DNA from 3 places in the Bradyrhizobium xenonodulans genome. Region 2 is predicted to be linked to each of the others. Evidence: predicted binding sites of a transcription regulator. Region 2 holds the regulator's gene; each other region holds the start of a gene.
The links. Region 2 encodes LexA, which represses DNA repair genes until DNA is damaged. Its sites were predicted from a motif close to TGTTCNNNNTGTGTTCNG; they were not measured.
Positions count from the first base shown of each region.

Region 1: the regulator LexA is predicted to act here: its motif matches at 2,115-2,132, upstream of I3J27_RS37070 (DNA recombination protein RmuC).
Region 3: the regulator LexA is predicted to act here: its motif matches at 1,799-1,816, upstream of I3J27_RS08835 (PA0069 family radical SAM protein).

Region 1 is NZ_CP089391.1:7,844,550-7,850,858, reverse strand. Features, by position in the region: gene I3J27_RS37080 (AmpG family muropeptide MFS transporter) at 1-312, opposite strand, end outside; gene I3J27_RS37075 (GIY-YIG nuclease family protein) at 495-797, opposite strand; gene I3J27_RS37070 (DNA recombination protein RmuC) at 886-2,085, opposite strand; gene def (peptide deformylase) at 2,279-2,803, shown strand; gene fmt (methionyl-tRNA formyltransferase) at 2,814-3,737, shown strand; gene truA (tRNA pseudouridine(38-40) synthase TruA) at 3,856-4,593, shown strand; gene dapE (succinyl-diaminopimelate desuccinylase) at 4,768-5,934, opposite strand; gene I3J27_RS37045 (DUF805 domain-containing protein) at 5,931-6,309, opposite strand, start outside.
Region 2 is NZ_CP089391.1:4,353,871-4,360,179, reverse strand. Features, by position in the region: gene I3J27_RS20510 (ComEC/Rec2 family competence protein) at 1-1,927, shown strand, start outside; gene I3J27_RS20505 (GAF domain-containing protein) at 1,934-2,878, opposite strand; gene I3J27_RS20500 (hypothetical protein) at 3,100-3,534, opposite strand; gene I3J27_RS20495 (hypothetical protein) at 3,725-3,925, opposite strand; gene lexA (transcriptional repressor LexA) at 4,207-4,908, opposite strand; gene I3J27_RS20485 (molybdopterin molybdotransferase MoeA) at 5,085-6,296, opposite strand.
Region 3 is NZ_CP089391.1:1,882,259-1,888,567, forward strand. Features, by position in the region: gene I3J27_RS08830 (phosphoketolase family protein) at 1-1,625, opposite strand, end outside; gene I3J27_RS08835 (PA0069 family radical SAM protein) at 1,838-3,004, shown strand; gene I3J27_RS08840 (VOC family protein) at 3,027-3,482, shown strand; gene rnhB (ribonuclease HII) at 3,524-4,417, shown strand; gene I3J27_RS08850 (glycosyltransferase family 39 protein) at 4,595-6,103, shown strand; gene I3J27_RS08855 (uracil-DNA glycosylase) at 6,229-6,309, opposite strand, start outside.

The DNA.
Region 1 (6,309 bases), 3.5 Mb from region 2:
GAACAGCAGCCAGCCACGCCGCCGCCCGAAGGCGCGCGTGAACAGCGGCACATGCAGCGCATCCACCAGCGGCGCCCATAAAAATTTCAGTGTGTAGGGCGTGCCGACCAGCGCAAACAGCCCGATGGTCTTGAGGTCGACCCCGGCCTCGCGCATCCACACCAGCAGCGTCGAGCCCGACAGCGCCAGCGGCAGGCCTGAGGAAAAGCCGAGGAACAGCACGATCAGCACCCGCGGCTGCAGGTAAACGGCCAGGCTGTCGCGCCAGGAGGTGGCGGGGGCGGTGGGCGAGGTGGCGTCGGGTGCAGTCATGGGGGCGTGTTAGCAGATTCTGGGGGAAAAGACTCTGGCGGTAGCCGGTGAGGCGGAAGCTCTCAACACCCACTCGCTGTCATCGTCCGCGAAGGCGGACGATCCAGTACTCACCAGCGTCTCGGTTCAATCACGACCGCTGCGGCGTACTGGATGCCCCGCCTTCGCGGGGCATGACGCCATCATGGTGAGCCGGCAATCTCGTGATACAGATCATCCCAATTCGGATTGTTCTTCTCGATCAACCGAACTTTCCAGGCTCTGTTCCACTTCTTCAGCCGCTTCTCCCGCTTGATCGCATTCTCGGGATCATCGAATTGTTCGAAATAGACCAGCCTGGCGACGTCATATTTTTCCGTGAAGCTCTCGATCAGCTTTGATTTGTGCTCTGCCACGCGGCGGATGAGATCATTCGTTACGCCGATATAGAGCGTGCCGCCGATCTTGCTGGCGAGGATGTAGACGTAGTAGCAGCGTTCGCCCATCTGCCGTCTCTGGAATACTGGGTCGCCCGGTCAAGCCGGGCGACGACAGCGGTGTTGGGGCGGCAGCTTACCGGATCGTGGAGCAGAATCACTCCCCCGCCTGGAGCTTCCTTGGGAACAGCTCCGCCGCCCCCGTCGCGACGAGATGCGGGCCTTCCGGTGCGTCGGTCTTGCTGAAATCGAGCTCCTCGATTCGCCCGGCGCGCTTCTCGATCTTGTCGGCGGAGATCAGCACCTGCCGCACGTCCTCGTTCACGTCGGCAAAATGCTTCTGCAGCTTCAGCACGCGGTCGCGCAGGCGTCCCAAATCGTCGCCGAGCTTGATGACCTCAGTGCGGATCTGGTCGGCGGCATCGCGCATGCGCGCGTCCTTCATGATCTGCTGCATGACCTGGATCGCCAGCATCAGCAGCGACGGCGACACCAGCACCACACGGGCGCGGTAGGCCTTCTGGATCACGTCGTCGAAGCCGTCGTGGATTTCCGCGTAGACCGATTCCGACGGCACGAACATCAGCGCCATCTCCTGGGTCTCGCCGGCGACGAGATATTTTTCGGCGATGTCGCTGACATGCTTCATGACGTCGCCGCGCAGCCGCTGCGTGGCGACCCTGCGCTCCTCGTCGGTGCGCGCGTCGTGCAGCGCGGTCATCGCTTCCAGCGGAAATTTTGCGTCGATGCAGAGCGGGCGCTGATCGGGCAGGAACACCACGCAGTCGGGCCGCTTGCCGGTCGAGAGCGTGAACTGGAATTCGTAGGCGCCCTTCGGCAAGCCGTCCTGGACGATCGCCTCCATCCGCGCCTGGCCGAAGGCGCCGCGCGACTGCTTGTTGGCGAGCACGTCGCGCAAGGTGGTCACCTGCGTGGTGAGGTCGGTCAGGTTCTTGTGGGCGCTGTCGATGATGCCGAGCCGCTCGTGCAGCGCGCGCAGGCTCTCCATGGTGTTCCGGGTGGTGTGCTCCATGGACTGGCCGACACGATGGGTCACCGAATCCAGCCGCTCGTTGACCGCGCGCGCCATCTCGGCCTGGCGACCGGCCAGCGCCTGGGTCATGGCGTCGGCCCGCCCGGCCGCCTCGCTCTGGGCGTGCAGCACTTGGCTCAGGCGCTCCTCGAGCTCGTCGGCCCGGATCGCGCTCGCCATCGCGAGTTCCGCGCCGCGCCGCCCCGAGCGGGCGATCACCACGGCAATCACCACCAGCAGGATGAGGACGAGGGCGCCAAAGCCGATCAGCGCATCGATGGTGCGCACCGGCCAGTCGCCAGCCAAGAAAATGATCTCGTTCATGCCCGCTTGTAGCCGATTCGGCGCCTGCCGCGAACGAATAGCGAACGTTATGGGTTAATCGCCTCCTAATTTTTATGGTTAATCATCTCTTAATTTTCATGGTTAACGAAACCTGAAGTTTTATGGTTAGCGGAGGGTTAACGGGGTTCCCGGCCGCATTGACCGCATCGGGCGCGCGGATTAAATCGCGGCCATGGCCCTCCGAGAAATCATCATCCTGCCCGACAAGCAGCTGCGTCTGGTCTCCAAGCCGATCGAAAAGGTCACGCCGGAGATCCGCAAGCTTGCCGACGACATGTTCGAGACCATGTACGACGCGCCCGGCATCGGGCTTGCCGCGATCCAGGTCGCGCAGCCGTTGCGGCTGATCACCATGGACCTCGCCAAGCGCGACGAGAACGGCGAGACCACGCCGCTTCCGCGCGTCTTCATCAATCCGGAGATTCTCTCCGCCTCGGAGGAGCTCTCGGTCTACGAGGAGGGCTGCCTCTCGATCCCCGAATATTACGAGGAGGTCGAGAGACCGGCGAAGGTGCGCGTCCGCTTCACCGATCTCGACGGCAAGGTGCACGAGGAGGATGCCGAAGGCCTCTACGCCACCTGCATCCAGCACGAGATCGACCACCTCAACGGCGTCTTGTTCGTCGACTATCTGTCGAAGCTCAAGCGCGACCGCGTGATCAAGAAGTTCGAGAAAGCCGCCAAGCGCGCGGAGTGAGGTTCCGTTGATGCCCCTCCGCCTGATCTTCATGGGCACGCCCGATTTCTCCGTGCCGACGCTGCTCGAGCTGGTCGCGCATGGCCACGAGATCGTCGCCGTCTACACCCGCGCGCCGAAGCCTGGCGGGCGGCGCGGCCTGCAATTGCAGCCGACCCCGGTCGAGGAGGCCGCGCGAAGACTCGGCATTCCCGTGCTGACGCCGAAGACGCTGAAGACACCGGAAGCGCGCGACGAGTTCAGCGCCTTCGACGCCGATGCGGCCGTCGTCGTTGCCTATGGCATGATTCTGCCGCAGGCGATCCTCGATGCGCCGAAGCTCGGCTGCTACAATCTGCATGCTTCGCTCTTGCCGCGCTGGCGGGGTGCGGCGCCGATCAATCGCGCGATCATGGCCGGCGATGCCGAGAGTGGCGTGATGGTGATGAAGATGGACGTCGGCCTGGACACCGGCGATGTCGCCATGGCCGAGCGCCTTCCGATCACCGACACGATGACCGCCGTCGACCTGCACGATCGCCTCTCCCGCCTCGGCGCCGATCTGATGGTGCGCGCCATGGCCGCGCTCGCCCGCGGCGGGCTCCAGCTCAAGAAGCAGAGCGAGGACGGCGTCACTTACGCTGCCAAGATCGACAAGGCCGAAGCGCGGATCGACTGGACCAAACCGGCGCGCGCCGTGCTGCGCCACATCCATGGCCTGTCGCCGTTCCCCGGCGCCTGGGTCGAGCTCGAGAGTGCGCGCGTCAAAATCCTGCGCTGTGAGCTCGCGAAAGGCTCGGGTGCGCCGGGCGAGGTGCTCGACGATCTCCTCACCATCGCCTGTGGCGACGGCGCCATCCGCATCATCGAGCTCCAGCGCGAAGGCAAGGGCCGGATGCAGGCCGCGGACTTTTTGCGCGGCGTACCGCTGAAAGCAGGCGCCAAATTCACCTGACGCTGTCATACCCCGCGAAGGCGGGGTATCCAGTACGCCGAGGCTTCTCGGCTGAATAGAGATGTCTCGGAGTACTGGATCATCCGCCTTCGCGGATGATGACACCACCCGGATTGAGATGCCCCGCTACAAGCTCACCATCGAATATGACGGCGCGCCGTTCTTCGGCTGGCAGGTGCAGGAGACGCTGCCCTCGGTGCAGGGCGCGCTGGAAGCGGCCGTGAAGGCGATGACCGGAACGGACGCGCGGGTCCATGGCGCCGGCCGCACCGATGCCGGCGTGCATGCGCGCGGCCAGGTCGCGCATGTCGACATCGACAAGCAGTTTCCGCAGGGCCGCTTTCGCGATGGTCTCAACGCGCATCTGCGCGCGCATCCGGTCGCGGTGCTCGAGGCCGAGATTGTGCCCGATACGTTCGAGGCGCGCTTCTCGGCGGTGAAGCGCCACTATCGCTACCGCGTCGTCAATACCCGCGCCAATCTCGCGCTCGATGCCGGCCATGCCTGGCGCGTGCCGCGTCGGCTCGACGCCGATGCGATGCATGCGGCGGCCCAACGCCTGCTCGGCAGGCACGATTTCACGACCTTCCGCGACACCGAATGCCAGGCCAAATCGCCGGAGAAGACGCTCGACCAGCTCGACGTGACGCGTGACGGGCGCGAGATCACGATTGTCACCTCGGCGCGCTCGTTCCTGCACAGCCAGGTGCGGTCGATGGTGGGCTCGCTGGTCTGGGTCGGCGAGGGCCGCTGGACCGCGGACGATCTCTCCGCCGCGCTAGAGGCCCGCAACCGCGCAGCGTGCGGCATCGTGGCGCCGCCGGATGGGCTGTATCTGATGAAGGTGGATTATTGAAGTTGAGTAACGGCGCGGAGAGCCCGCACTCTCACCCGCCCTCGGTGTCATGCCCCGCGAAGGCGGGGCATCCAGTACGCCGCGGCCTCTCGGTTCAATCACTGCCGTCTCTGGAATACTGGATCGCCCGCCTTCGCGGGCGATGACGGCGCTATTTGTGGCGGCAGGAGCGCCCTACCCAAAATACCGCGTCAGTATTCCCCGATACACCCGCGTCAATTTCTCCAGATCCGTCACCGGCACCCGCTCGTCCACCTGGTGCATCGTCTGGCCGACCAGGCCGAACTCGATCACCGGGCAATAACTGGAGATGAAGCGCGCATCCGAGGTGCCGCCTGATGTCGACAGCTCCGGCTTGCGGCCCGTCACCTCCTCGATCGCGGCGACGGCGAGATCGGTGAACGGGCCGGGCTTGGTCAGGAACACGTTGGAGTTCGAGGGCTCCCAGACGATGCGGGCCTTGATGCGGTTGCCGCAGGCTTTTGCAAGGCGCGTCTCGACCAACTCGCGCAGGCTCGCCTGGGTGTGGTTGTCGTTGTAACGGATGTTGAACTTGGCGCGGGCCTCGCCGGGGATGACGTTGCTCGCCTTGTTGCCGACGTCCACTGAAGTGAATTCGAGGTTGGAGGCCTGGAACTGCGCGCTGCCATGGTCGAGCGGCTCATCGGAGATCGCCACGATCAGCCGCGAAATGTCCGGCACCGGGTTGGACGCGCGGTGCGGGTAGGCGACATGGCCCTGCACGCCGTCGACATACAGCGTGCCGGATTGCGAGCCGCGGCGGCCGACCTTGATGGTGTCGCCGAGCGTCTCGACGTTCGAGGGCTCGCCCAGCACGCAATGATCGAATCTTTCGCCGCGCTCGGCGGCCCACTTCAGCAGCTTGATCGTGCCGTTGATGGAAACGTCTTCCTCGTCGCCGGTGATCAGGAACGAGATCGAACCTTTTCCGTCCGCGCGTGGCTTGCCGCCATTCGCGGCGAGATGCTCCAGCACGGCGGCGACCGAGCAGGCGATGCCGCCCTTCATGTCGACCGCGCCGCGGCCGTGCAGAAAGCCGTCCTTCACCTCGCCCGAGAACGCGCCGACGCTCCAGGCGCTCTCGTCGCCTGCCGGCACCACGTCGGTGTGGCCGGCAAAGGTGATGTGCGGACCTTCAGTGCCGATCCGCGCATAAAGATTGTCGACGTCGGCGGTGCCTGCCTCCGAGAACGTCACGCGGTGGCAAATGAAGCCGGCGGCGTTCAGAGCTGTTTCAAGCACGCCCAGTGCACCGGCATCTTCAGGAGTTACCGAGGGACAGCGGATCAGATCGCGGGCAATCGAGAGAGCATCGGTCATGCGCCCCGCTTAACATGCATGCCGCCGGGTGGGCTAGCGCTGGGCGGGACAATTTCGAGCTCGCTGCTCTGGTCCCAGCTTTTCGCAGTCGGTGCGGCAGAGCTGCCCTCGATGTCCGCCAGCGGGTCGGGGCCAAACCGGTTGTGACCGGAGGTGCCGGGTATGCAGAACATTTCGACGAGGCCCCAAAACCACGGAACATGGATGATCCAGGCGAGCGCAACAAACCAGTTGGATTCGGTAGGCAACAGGTCCGAGAATTGGTCGAACAGGGCGGGCACGACGAAGAACGGGACGAGCCACCAGCCGCTCCGGTCGCGATCGTGCAGCCGCTTGATCGCGGTTGCGAGGTAGATCCACAGAAACAGCGAGGTG
Region 2 (6,309 bases):
GGCGACCTGGAAGACCGCGCGCATCGCGCACGCCGTTTTGGCAAAACCGCTTTATTCGGTGTCGCTGTCGGGTTTCGTCGAGGCGCGGGATATCCGCGAGCGCACCGACCGTTTCGTGCTGCGCGTCACCGCGATGGAGGCCCAGCGCAGCGACGTCAAGCTCGAGCGCGTGCGCCTCTCGGTGCGCAAGGGGACCGCGCCCGAGGTCGGCAGCTTCGTGCAGCTGAAGGCGCGGCTGATGCCGCCGATCTCGCCGGTCCGTCCCGGCAGCTACGATTTTTCGCGTGATATGTTCTTCCAGAGTATCGGCGCCTCCGGTTTCGCAATGGGCGCGATCACGGTGTCGGCGCCGCCCGAGACCGGCGGCATCAGGCTGCGCTACGCCGCTTTCATGCAGGGCCTGCGCGATGCGATCGATGCGCGCATCCGCGCCACGCTCGACGGCGACAACCGTGCGATCGCAACCGCGCTGCTGACCGGCCGGCGTGACGCGATCACCACGCCCGTCAACGATGCGATGTTCATTTCGGGGCTCGGCCACGTGCTGTCGATCTCCGGCTATCACATGGCCGTCGTCGCCGGCGTCGTCTTCTTCGCGGTGCGCGCGCTGCTTGCGCTGATCCCGGGACTGGCGGTGGGCTTTGCCATCAAGAAATGGTCGGCGGCTGCCGCGCTGGTCGCGGCTGCGTTCTACCTGCTGCTGTCGGGCGCCGAGGTCGCGACGCAAAGATCGTTCTTCATGACGGCCGTGGTGCTGATCGCCGTGATGGTCGATCGCCGCGCCATCACGTTCCGCACGCTGGCGGTGGCGGCGCTGATCGTGCTGGCGGTCGCGCCGGAAGCGCTGGTGCACCCGAGCTTCCAGATGTCGTTCGCGGCAACGCTGGGGCTGGTCGCGCTGGTGCAGGTCGGCATGCCGAACCTGTTCGCCTCGCCCGACCATTCCGCGACCGCTCGCATTGCGATGTGGGGCGGCCGCGAGATCGCCATGCTGTTCCTGGCCTCGCTGATCGCGGGGCTTGCGACCACGCCCTATGCCGCCTTCCACTTCCACCGCGTCACGCCGTACGGCGTGCTTGCCAATCTCGGCGCGATGCCGGTGGTCTCGGCGCTGGTGATGCCGGCCGGGCTGCTGGGATTGCTTGCGGCGCTGTTCGGGCTCGACGGCGTGTTCTGGTGGCTGATGGGGATCGGCATCGACTGGATGGTCCTGGTCTCGCGCTGGGTGGCATCGCTGCCGGGTGCGGTCGGCCGCATCCCGGCTTTCGGCATCGCGCCGCTGGTCGTGGCAAGCCTGGGGATCATCGTGATGGGCCTGTTGCGCACGCCGCTGCGCTGGACCGGCGCGCTGGTGCTGCTGGCCGGGATCCTCTGGGGACTGGCGGCGCGTCAGCCCGACATTCTGATCGCCGGTGACGGCCAGAGCGTCGCGGTGCGAGGCAGGGACGGCCAACTACATCTGATCAGGGCCGGCAAGGACAGCTTTCTGCTTAGGGAGTGGCTGGCTGCCGACGCCGATCCGCGCGATGCCGGCAGTCCCTCGCTTGGCGCTGGTGTGTCCTGCGACGAGTCCGGCTGTGTGACGCCGCTCGCCGACGGCCGCCTGGTCGCGCTGGCGTTGCGCATCGATTCATTGGCAGATGATTGCAGCCGGGCCGCGCTGGTGGTGACGGCGCGGCCCGCGCCGCCGGATTGCGCGGCGATGGTGGTCGATCGTCAGCGCCTTGCAGGGCAGGGCGCACTGGCGCTGACGCAGCGCGGCGACGGCTTTGCGGTGCAGGCGGTGAAGCCGAGGGGCACCGACCGCCCGTGGTCGCCGGCCATCGCGCGCGAGAGTGATTTCGGGGCGAGCCTTGCGCCGCCGGCGGCCGCGTCCCGCAATCGGGACGCGACGCCGTCCGAGGCGGACCTGCAAGCCGAGGATTGAGCGGCGCTACAGATACCAGACCAGCATGGCGTCGAGTGCCGTGCTGCCGATGACCGGCAAGGCCACCATCCGGCGGAAGCCGGCTGCGCGGGCCTCGGCGCCCGCGATCGAGCCGTCATGCGCGAGATCCTCGTTGAGCGCGGGCATGCCGGTCGCCCAGGCGCCGCCGATGCTGCCTTCGCCTTTGGCGATGGATTTCGTTGCGTAGAGCGCAGCGAGGTCGGTCTGCGCGCTGCAATCGCCGGCGCGAAAGATCAATGCCGAACGGGCCTCGTTCGGGACCCAGATCTCGAAGCGTCGCGCAATCGGGGTTGCCTGCGCCGAGAGGAATGTGAGGACAAAGGTCTGGTTGGTGCCGGTCCGATAGGGCACGCCGACGCCGAGATTGATCCCGACCTTGGCGGCGTCCTCCCAGCGCAGGAAGCTCCTGGCGTCGTGCAAATCCTTGATAATGAGCGGCATGCCGGCCTTCCAGGTGCGTCCGGGCAGGCCAAAGCCGCGCGGAAATCTGGTGTGGCGGGAGTTGAATTCGAACATGTCGGCAGTGCCGTAATAACCGTCGACGAGCCCCATCTCGTGGGAGATGTCGGCATCGTTGTGCCAGAGCTCGATCGCGCCGACATGCGCCTCGTCGTCACCGCAGAACAGCACCATGACGGCTTGGAGGAATTCGCCTGCAAACACCGGCACCGCCACGCCGCAGGTCAGGCCGGCCGCGAGGGCCTGGTCGGTTCGCTTGAAATAGGAGTTGGCGAATTTTGTGAGGATCACGGGATGGCCGCTGGCCCAGGCCTTGCCGGGAAGGCCTTCGTCATATCCGAAGCGCAAGGTTTCGCTGACGGACCTGAAGGCGGAGAGGCCCTCGTCGCCGTAGAGGCCGCCGCCGAATTCCAGCCGCATCCGCGTCCGGTCGGGTACCCAGAGTTCAACGACGCGAATGAAGGTTTTCATCGAACGTGTCCGCCGCCTCAAGCCGGGAACAGCATCGGCCATCTGGCTGTGGAACGGACGTTCAAAATTCAGGCAGGACAGCGCAAACTTCGTGCGGTGGAAGGTATGGCGAGTTGACCCGCCGGATCGGATTTTTGAAACGCAACCAAACCATCTCGCCGGCCTCGGCCGGCGATGGCGATTTCAATCCTGGCCCCAGCCTGGCGGCGGGGAAGGCCGCGTCACCCGATCGGCAGGCGGGTGATGGTCGGCCGGCTGTCGGCGATGATCTCCGGCTTGTGCTCGCGCTCGCCAACCGGCTGAGTCACGGGCAGTTGCAGGACGGTCGCGCGCTGGCCTTCAACGAGCTGCGTCACCAGCACGTATTTGCCGTCGGGGAATTCGATCGCGTCATGATGGCGATCGGGAATGTGGGGATCGATCTTGCCGAACTTGCCGACGCGCGAGTTGACGGTGCGCGTCCAGATCCAGCGATTGTCGTAGCGGACGTTGTCGGCGAAGGCGAGCTCCGTTCCCGGCAGCAGACAGACCGCGACGGTCGGATCGGCCGCGGAGGCAAAGCCGCGCGTCGAGGTGCCGCGGAAGGTTGTCGTGACGACCGTCTCGCCGACTTCGGCGGGACGCGACGCGACGGCATGCAGGCTGTAGTCACACATCGGGTGCTCCTCATGCAGAGATGGCGACCCGCGTCTCTTCCCGAGGCGCAAGCCTCCATCAGAGTGAAAGTATGAAGGCTCTGCCCGGTTGTAGGCAAATCTGCGGCTCGCCGCGGCAGGCCGCGATCACATTATCTTTCCCGAATCCGTTAGGAACAAAGCCTGCGCCCGTGCATTTCGGTGGCGCGTGTCAACGCCCTGCCGGTGCCGACCAACCGGAGTATTGCCAGCCCGGCTGCGACGGTTGCTCGATCGCATGACGCGCGCTGCGGACCTCCGCGCTGGCTGCCATCTCCTTGCGGACATGGTGACGCGATGGTGCGGCGAAGGCTTGCGACGCTGATGCTGCCATCAGCGCCGCCGCGACTGTACCCACGATGATGTTGCGCATGGTCGTCTCCTCGGTCAGTCAAGGCCGCGAAGCAACGCTTGCTTCGTGCGGCGTGCCGAGGATCTAGCGCCGGAGGAGCGGCCGGATAATCTGCGCGAAACCAGAAAGACTATCCAGCGGGAGCGGACAATCATCCGCTCCAATCGTTGAGGGCGATCGTCGATCGCGCCAAATACCTTCGATACCAAATACCTTCGATACCAAGTACCTTCGATACCAAGTACCTTCGATACCAAGTACCTGCGATAACCAAGTACCTCCAATACGAGGTACCCTCGCCATCAGTACTTCCGGTACAGCCCGATCAGCTTGCCCTGGATCTTCACCCGGTTGGGCGGCAGGATGCGGACCTCATAGGCTGCATTGGCGGGCTCGAGCGCGATCGAGGCGCCGCGGCGGCGGAAGCGCTTCAGGGTCGCTTCCTCGTCGTCGATCAGCGCCACCACGATGTCGCCGGTGTCGGCGCTCTCGTTGCGCTGGATCAGCGCCATGTCGCCGTCGAGGATGCCGGCCTCCACCATGGAATCGCCGCGCACTTCGAGCGCGTAATGCTCGCCCGAGCCGAGCATGTCGGGCGGGACGCTGATGGTGTGGCTGCGGGTCTGCAAGGCCTCGATCGGCGTGCCGGCCGCAATCCGGCCCATGACGGGCACCGCGACAGGGCGCTCGCCCTCGTCGGCGGGCGGGCTGGAGGTCGTCCGCACCTTGCCGAGATTGCCCTCGATGACGCTCGGCGTGAAGCCGCGACGGTTGCCGGCGGCCGCCTGAAGCTCGGGCAGCTTGATCACCTCGATGGCGCGGGCGCGGTTGGGCAGGCGGCGAATGAAGCCGCGCTCCTCGAGCGCGGTGATCAGGCGATGGATGCCCGACTTCGAGCGCAGGTCGAGCGCGTCCTTCATCTCGTCGAAGGAGGGCGGCACGCCGCTTTCCTTCAGCCGTTCGCTGATGAACCGCAGGAGCTCGTATTGTTTGCGCGTTAACATCTCGACCAAAATCCCCCGGTTGATGTCGTTCGATTCCGAGACGATGAATTCAGCGATAAGCCGCTACATCCTCGAAACAAATCATGAACGGACACTATATGTTCGATACATGTTCCGCAACTGCTTAATTTACCGTGAACGCGACAAAGTTCGCGGAACGCACGCGAACGAAGCGTTCAGACGGGCAGTCGCAACACCTCGCAAGGCGTGCCGGCCTCGGCTTTCGGTGCGAATGGTGCGCGCACGAGAAGTGCCTGTGCCGCAGCGAGATTTGCAAGCAGCGAGGAATCCTGGTGATTGACCGGAACAGCAATCAGCGCGCCGTCGTCGCGCATCTCCAGGCGCGCCCGCAGATAATCCTCGCGCTGATCATTGGCGCCGACGTCGCGGCCGAGCACGGCGCGCTCGCGGCGATGATGAATCACTGAGCGACCCGACAGCGCACGAATCAGCGGGACGAGAAACAGGAAACTGCACACGTAGGACGACACCGGATTGCCGGGCAGGCCGATCACGCGCATCGCCCCGAGCTGCCCGTTCATCATCGGCTTGCCCGGCCGCATCGCGATCTTCCAGAACGCCATCGAGATACCTTCGTCCCTCAGCGCCTGCTGCACCAGATCGTGGTCGCCGACCGAGGCGCCGCCGGTCGTGATCAGGATGTCGGCGCCGCTTTCGCGGGCGCGGCGGATGCCGGCCGTGGTGGCCTCCAGCGTGTCGGCGGCAATACCGAGGTCGACGGTATCCGCGCCCTCGCTGCGGGCGAGCGCGTGCAGGGCGTAGCCGTTGGAATAGACGATCTGGCCGTGACCGGGCGTCGAGCCCGGCATCACCAGCTCGTCACCGGTGGCGAGGATCGCGACCTTGGGAAGGCGGTGGACGGCGAGGTGCGGGTGGTTCATGCCCGCGGCGAGGGCGAGGTCGCGCTCGGTGAGACGGCTGCCCTTGCGCAGGAGCACGTCGCCCTCGCGGAAGTCGACGCCGGCGGGCCGGATGTGCCGTCCTGGCACCGCGGCTTCCTTGATCGTGATGCGCTTGGCGTCGACAACCGTGTCCTCCTGGATCACGACCGCGTCGGCGCCATCGGGAACGACGCCGCCAGTGAAGATCCGCACCGCTTCGCCGGTGCCGACCGATCCGGCGAACGGCCGGCCCGCCGCGACTTCGCCGATCACGTTGAGCTGGGAATCGATCTTTGCAGCGTCGGCCGCGCGCACCGCATAGCCGTCCATCGCCGACATCGCCTGCGGCGGCTGCGTGCGCCGCGCCGCGACGTCGCGCGCGAGCACGCGATGGAAGGCCTGGTCGAGAGCTACCATCTCTTCAGGCAGCGGCTCCGCGCCGGCGAGCACCGCGGCGAGCGCGTCGGAAACCGGCATGAGGGCCACGGGTGAAACTCCC
Region 3 (6,309 bases), 2.5 Mb from region 2:
GGATCCTGATGGCTGAAGCCGTTATGGTCCTGGCGCCAGACATGCGAGGTCAGGAGATAATTGAGCGAGGCGATCGGCCGCCGCCACGGCAGATGCCGCGTCACCTTCAGCCATTTGGCATGCTGGTTGAACATGGAATCCACGATGTGGATGAAGGCCTCGTAGCAGGAGAAGAATCCGTGGCGTCCCGTGAGCAGATAGCCTTCGAGCCAGCCCTGGCAGAGATGCTCACTCAGCACCTCCATGACGCGGCCATCCTGCGCGAGATGCACGTCGTAAGGCTCCGTCGGCTCCATCCAGACCCGTTCGGTCGCCTCGAACACGGCGTCCAGCCGGTTTGACGCGGTCTCGTCCGGGCCCATGATGCGGAAATTGCGCTCTTGCGCGTTGAGGCGGATGACGTCGCGCAGGAATTTGCCGAGCTCGCGGGTCGCCTCGCCGGTGACGCTGCCGGGCTCTCGCACGTCCACGGCGAAGCTGCGGAAGTCCGGCAGCTTCAGCTCCTTCTTCAACAGACCGCCATTGGCATGCGGATTGGCGCCCATGCGCCTGACGCCATCGGGCGCCAGCGCCTGAAGCTCGGGGATGAGTGCGCCGCTCCTGTCGAACAGCTTTTCCGGCTCGTAGCTGCGCATCCAGTCTTCGAGAATCTTTAAGTGAGCCGGATTCTCGCGGCAGCCCGCGACGGGCACCTGATGCGCGCGCCAAAAACCTTCGACTTTCTTGCCGTCCACGTCCTTCGGGCCGGTCCAACCCTTCGGGCTGCGCAGCACGATCATCGGCCAGCGCGGCCGCTCGACCATCTTTTGTCCGCCGCGGGCGTGCTGCTGGATCGAGCGGATGCTGGCGAACGCGACGTCGAACGCGTCCGCCATGGTCTGGTGCATCAATTTGGGATCGTCGCCGGCGACGAACAGCGGCTCGTGGCCGAAGCCGCGGAAGAGATCGCGGATCTCGCTGTCAGGCATCCGCCCGAGCACGGTCGGGTTGGCGATCTTGTAGCCATTGAGATGCAGGATCGGCAGCACCGCGCCGTCATGCGCGGGATTGAGGAACTTGTTCGAGTGCCAGGACGCGGCAAGCGGGCCGGTTTCCGCCTCGCCGTCGCCGACGACGCAGGCGACGATCAGGTCGGGGTTGTCGAATGCCGCGCCATAGGCGTGCACCAGCGCGTAGCCGAGCTCGCCGCCTTCGTGGATCGAGCCAGGCGTTTCCGGCGCCGCATGGCTCGGAATGCCGCCGGGAAAGGAGAACTGCCTGAACAGCTTGCGCAATCCGTCCGCATTGCGCGCGATATCGGGATAGATCTCGCTGTAGCTGCCTTCAAGATAGGTGTTGGCCACCATGCCCGGCCCGCCATGGCCGGGTCCGCAAACATAAAGCACGCTGACATCAAGCGCGCGGATGACGCGGTTGAGATGGGCATAGATGAAGTTCAGCCCAGGCGTCGTGCCCCAATGTCCGAGCAGGCGCGGCTTGATGTGCTCGGGCCGCAAGGGCTCGCGCAGCAGCGGATTGTCGAGCAGGTAGATCTGCCCGACGGAGAGGTAGTTCGCGGCGCGCCAGTAGCGGTCGAGGAGGTCGAGGTCGCTGTTCCCCAGAGCCGATTGTTGTTGATTTGTCATGTTGTGCCGACCCTTCACGCAACGATCGTCACCAACCCTGCTCTGGCGGGATCGATCCTTCGGCGCCACCAAACGAAATCGCGAAGTCGGTGATGTTGCGTGAGGTCAAGAACGCCCGCGCAAAGTTTGGGCAGCTCTACTGTGCATGGGGTTGTTTTCACGTTTTTTGTTTGCGTTCTTGATTTGTTCCTATCTCATGCTATCTTGGCTTCATGAGTCCAGCAGCATCCTCTCATGCTCTCAAGCACCCGCCGGTCAAGGCGCCCTCCGAGCCGGCGGGTGCGGACTCTGATTTTCCAGAACTTGGCGTCGCCATCGACCGCGCGCGCAGGCGAGGGCGCGGCGCGCAGTCCAATGCCAGCGGCCGCTATGAGGCGGAGGCACGAATCGCCTTCGACGACGGCTGGCAGAGCCTGGAAGAGCTGCCGCCGTTCAAGACCAGTGTGGCGGTCGACACCTCCCGCAAGGTGATCACCCGGAACGATTCCCCCGATATCGGCTTCGATCGCTCGATCAATCCCTATCGCGGCTGCGAGCACGGCTGCGTCTACTGCTTCGCGCGGCCGACGCACGCCTATCTCGGGCTGTCGCCGGGGCTCGACTTCGAGTCGAAGCTGTTCGTGAAGCCCGAGGCGCCGTCGCTGCTCGAGAAGGAGCTCGCCGCGACCGGCTACGAGCCGCGGATGATCGCGATCGGCACCAACACCGATCCCTATCAGCCGATCGAGCGCGAGCGGAAGATCATGCGCGGCATTCTCGAAGTGCTGGAGCGCGCTGGCCATCCCGTCGGCATCGTTACCAAGTCGGCGCTGGTGGTGCGCGACATCGACATTCTTTCGCGGATGGCCAAGCGCAACCTCGCCAAGGTCGCGATCTCGGTCACCTCGCTCGATCCGAAGCTGGCACGCACCATGGAGCCTAGGGCCTCGACGCCGCCGAAGCGGCTGGAGGCGCTGAAGCAGCTTTCGGAGGTCGGCATTCCCACAACCGTGATGGTCGCGCCCGTCATTCCCGCGCTGAACGATTCCGAGATCGAGCGCATCCTCGATGCCGCCGCCCATGCCGGCGTCAAGGAAGCCTCCTACGTGCTGCTGCGGCTGCCGCTGGAGGTCCGCGATCTCTTCCGCGAATGGCTGATGGCCAACTATCCGGACCGCTATCGCCACGTCTTCACGCTGATCCGCGACATGCGCGGCGGCCGCGACTACGATGCCAAATGGGGCGAGCGGATGAAGGGCACCGGCCCGATGGCCTGGACCATCGGCCGCCGCTTCGAGATCGCCTGCGACAGGCTCGGGCTGAACAAGCGGCGCTCCAAGCTGACCACGGATCATTTTGCCAGGCCGAAGCGGAACGGCGAGCAGCTCGACCTGTTCTGATCGTGAATGGAAGAGGCGCAACATGAGTCAGGAACTCACCGTGCCGGTGCCGCGGCTCACCGTCATCACGCTGGGCGTCAGCGACATCCGCGCCAGCATCGCCTTCTACGACGCGCTCGGCTTTTCGCGCCGGCTGAAGGTCACAGGCGAGGCCGTCGCGTTCTACGATACCGGCGGTCCGGTGCTCGCGCTGTATCCCTGGGACCAGCTCGCGGCTGACGCTGCCTTGCCTGACCAGCCGAGGCCGACGACCTTCCGCGGCGTCACGCTCGCCTGGAACTGTCGCGCGCGTGAGGAGGTCGACGCGGTGCTCGCTTTCGCTGTCGACAAGGGTGCAGCGCTGCTGAAAGCGCCGCACAAGACCCATTACGGCGGCTATTCCGGTTATTTCACTGATCCCGACGGCCATCCCTGGGAAGTCGTGGTTGCACCCGGCATCGAGGTCGGCGAGGACCGGCGGGTGCATCTGGCGGAGTAGGGCGGCGGGCCTGAATAACGGGAATTGTGCGAGGTTCCCGGTTGCGCAGGCGAGGCCTCTTGCGCACGATCCCGGCCATGATTCGGGACAAGTCCGCCAAGAAACCGGCCAAAGACGCGTCGAAAAGCGACGCTGCGGAGAAGCGGGCGCCTGCGAGCGTGGCTAAAGCGTCTGTGGCCAAGGTTGCGAAGGCTCCGGCCGGCAAGAAGGGCGTCATCGCCATCGCTCCACCGAGCTTCCGCCGCGAGCGCGCGCTGATCAAGCGCGGCATCTGGCCGATCGCGGGCTGCGACGAGGCCGGCCGTGGGCCGCTGGCGGGGCCCGTGGTGGCGGCTGCGGTGATCCTCGACCCCGACCGCATTCCGCGCGGCATCGACGATTCCAAGCGCCTGACGGCCGAGGAGCGCGAAAGACTGTTCGACAAGATCTGCGCTACCGCGCAGGTCTCGGTCGCCGTCGCCTCGCGCTCTCGCATCGACCGCGACAATATCCTGCGTGCCTCGCTCTGGGCGCTGAAGCGCGCCGTGGTGGCACTGCCCGAGCAGCCCAGGCATGTCTTCGTCGACGGCCGCGACCGGCTCGACACGGCTTGCGACTGCGAGGCCGTGATCGGCGGCGACGGCATCGTGCTGTCGATCGCCGCGGCCTCGATCGTCGCCAAAGTGACGCGCGACCGCCTGATGTGCGCGCTGGCGCAGGACTGCCCCGGCTACGGCTTCGAGCAGCACAAGGGCTATGCCGTCCCCGAGCATCTCGATGCGCTGAACCGCCTCGGCCCCACAATCCACCACCGCAGCTTCTTCGCCCCCGTCGCCGCCGCCCGCGCCAAGCACATGCCCTGGACCGTCGAGCCGGTGCAGGACCTGTTTGCGGTCACCGAGGTCGAGGTGCAGGTGGAAGCCAGCGTGGAAGCCGGCGCCGCCACCGGTCTCTAGGACTCCGTTCTCGCTGTGGCCTCTTCTCCCGTTCCCCGCAAGCGGCGAGAGGGAGAAGAGAAGTGGACGGGGAGAGAGGGCAGACCGAAGTTGCCACAACGCGCAGCGCGCTTTATCAAAACAAGTGTGAGCGAATAGGGCCGGCTGGACGGGTTGGCTGCATCTTTCGGACGTTGCATGCGGTTTACCTCCCTGGTCATCGAGCTAATTCGCGCCCGGCCGCGGCTGATCGTGTGGATCGCCGTGCTGCTCCAGGCCGCGATGTGGCTGTTCGTGGCGCTGGCGTTCTACCGCAGCCCGCCCGGCACGCTGGCGACGCTGCTGGCGTTCGGCCGCGAATACCAGGTCGGCACTGATCTGGGCCCGCCTTTGCCGGTCTGGCTCGCCGACATCGCCTATCGCGCCGCCGGCGGCCACGTGTTCGGCGTCTATGTGCTCGCCGAGCTCTGCGAGATCGCGACCTTCGTCGCGCTCTATCATCTCTCTCGCGCCGTGGTCGGCTCGCAGCAGGCGGTGCTCGCCGTGCTCCTGACCATGACCGTGCTGGCGTTCTCCTCGTCCGCACTCGACTTCGGCCCGCTGGTGTTGGCGCGGCCGCTCTGGGCGCTACTGCTGCTGCATTCCTGGCAGATCATCGGCCAACGCCGCGGCAATGCCTGGTTCGCCTGGTCGATCGAGGCAGGCCTGCTGCTCCTGACCACGCCCGCAGCGATCTTCCTCCTCCTGCTGCTCGTGGTCTTCGCGATCGCGACCGCCGGCGGCCGCCGCACGCTGCGCGCGCTCGATCCGCTGTTCGCGCTGATCGTCGTTGCCGTGCTGGCGCTGCCCTATGCGGTCTGGCTGATGCGCGCCGAGACGCTGGTCCTGCCGACCTTGCCGCAAGTCGCAGAGCTGAACGCCCGCGCGCTGCACGCGGCCTGGCTGCTCGGCGGGCTCGTGCTCGGGGCGGCGGCGATCCCGGCGCTGAGCTTCCTGAATGCGGGCCTGTTCGTCGCCAAGGGCGAGGATGCGCCGATCATCTACCGTCCGCCGGTCGAGCCGCTCGGGCGCAATTTCGTCTACTTCTTTGCGCTGGCGCCGCCGCTCGGCGCGGTGCTGATCTCGGGCCTGCTCGGGCTCGATGCCGTCGCCGGCGGCGCCGGCGTCGTGCTGGTCATGTCCGGGCTTGCCGTGGTCGTCGTGGCCGGCGATCTCATCGCGATGCGCCGTGCGCGCATGCTGCGCATGGTGTGGGCCGCTGCGGTCGTCGCGCCCGCGATCGGTGTTGTGCTCGCAGTGCTGTTTCTGCCCTGGACGGGCACGGCCGAGATCGCGACCTCGATGCCGGCGCGCGCGATCTCGGATTTCTTCGACGAGAGCTTTGCCCGCCGCACCAATCATCGCCTGCGCGCGGTGGCGGGCGAGACCCAGATTGCGAGCCTGATCACGCTGCATTCGGGACGGCCGCATCTGTTCATCGACGCCCAGCCTGCACGCACGCCGTGGATGAGCCAGGCCAAATTCAGCGAGACCGGCGGCGTCGTGGTCTGGCGCGCCTCCGATACCGCCGGCACCCCGCCGCCGGAAATCCTCGCGCGCTTCCCCGGCATCGTTCCGGAAGTGCCGCGCGCCTTCGAATGGCTGGTGACCGGACGCCAGCAACTGCTGCGCATCGGCTGGGCCATCGTGCGGCCGAAAGGGACGTGAGTTAGGGACGGACTCTTTCCGTCGTCATTGCGAGCGCAGCGAAGCAATCCAGACTTCTGCCGCGGAAAGACTCTGGATTGCTTCGCTGCGCTCGCAATGACGGGGAGGGAGTGTTCCGTCCCTCGCTACCCCGCCAGCACCTTCGCGATCGTGCGCAGGTCCTGCCAGGCCAGCCGCTTGTACGACGGCGAGCGAAGCAGGTACGC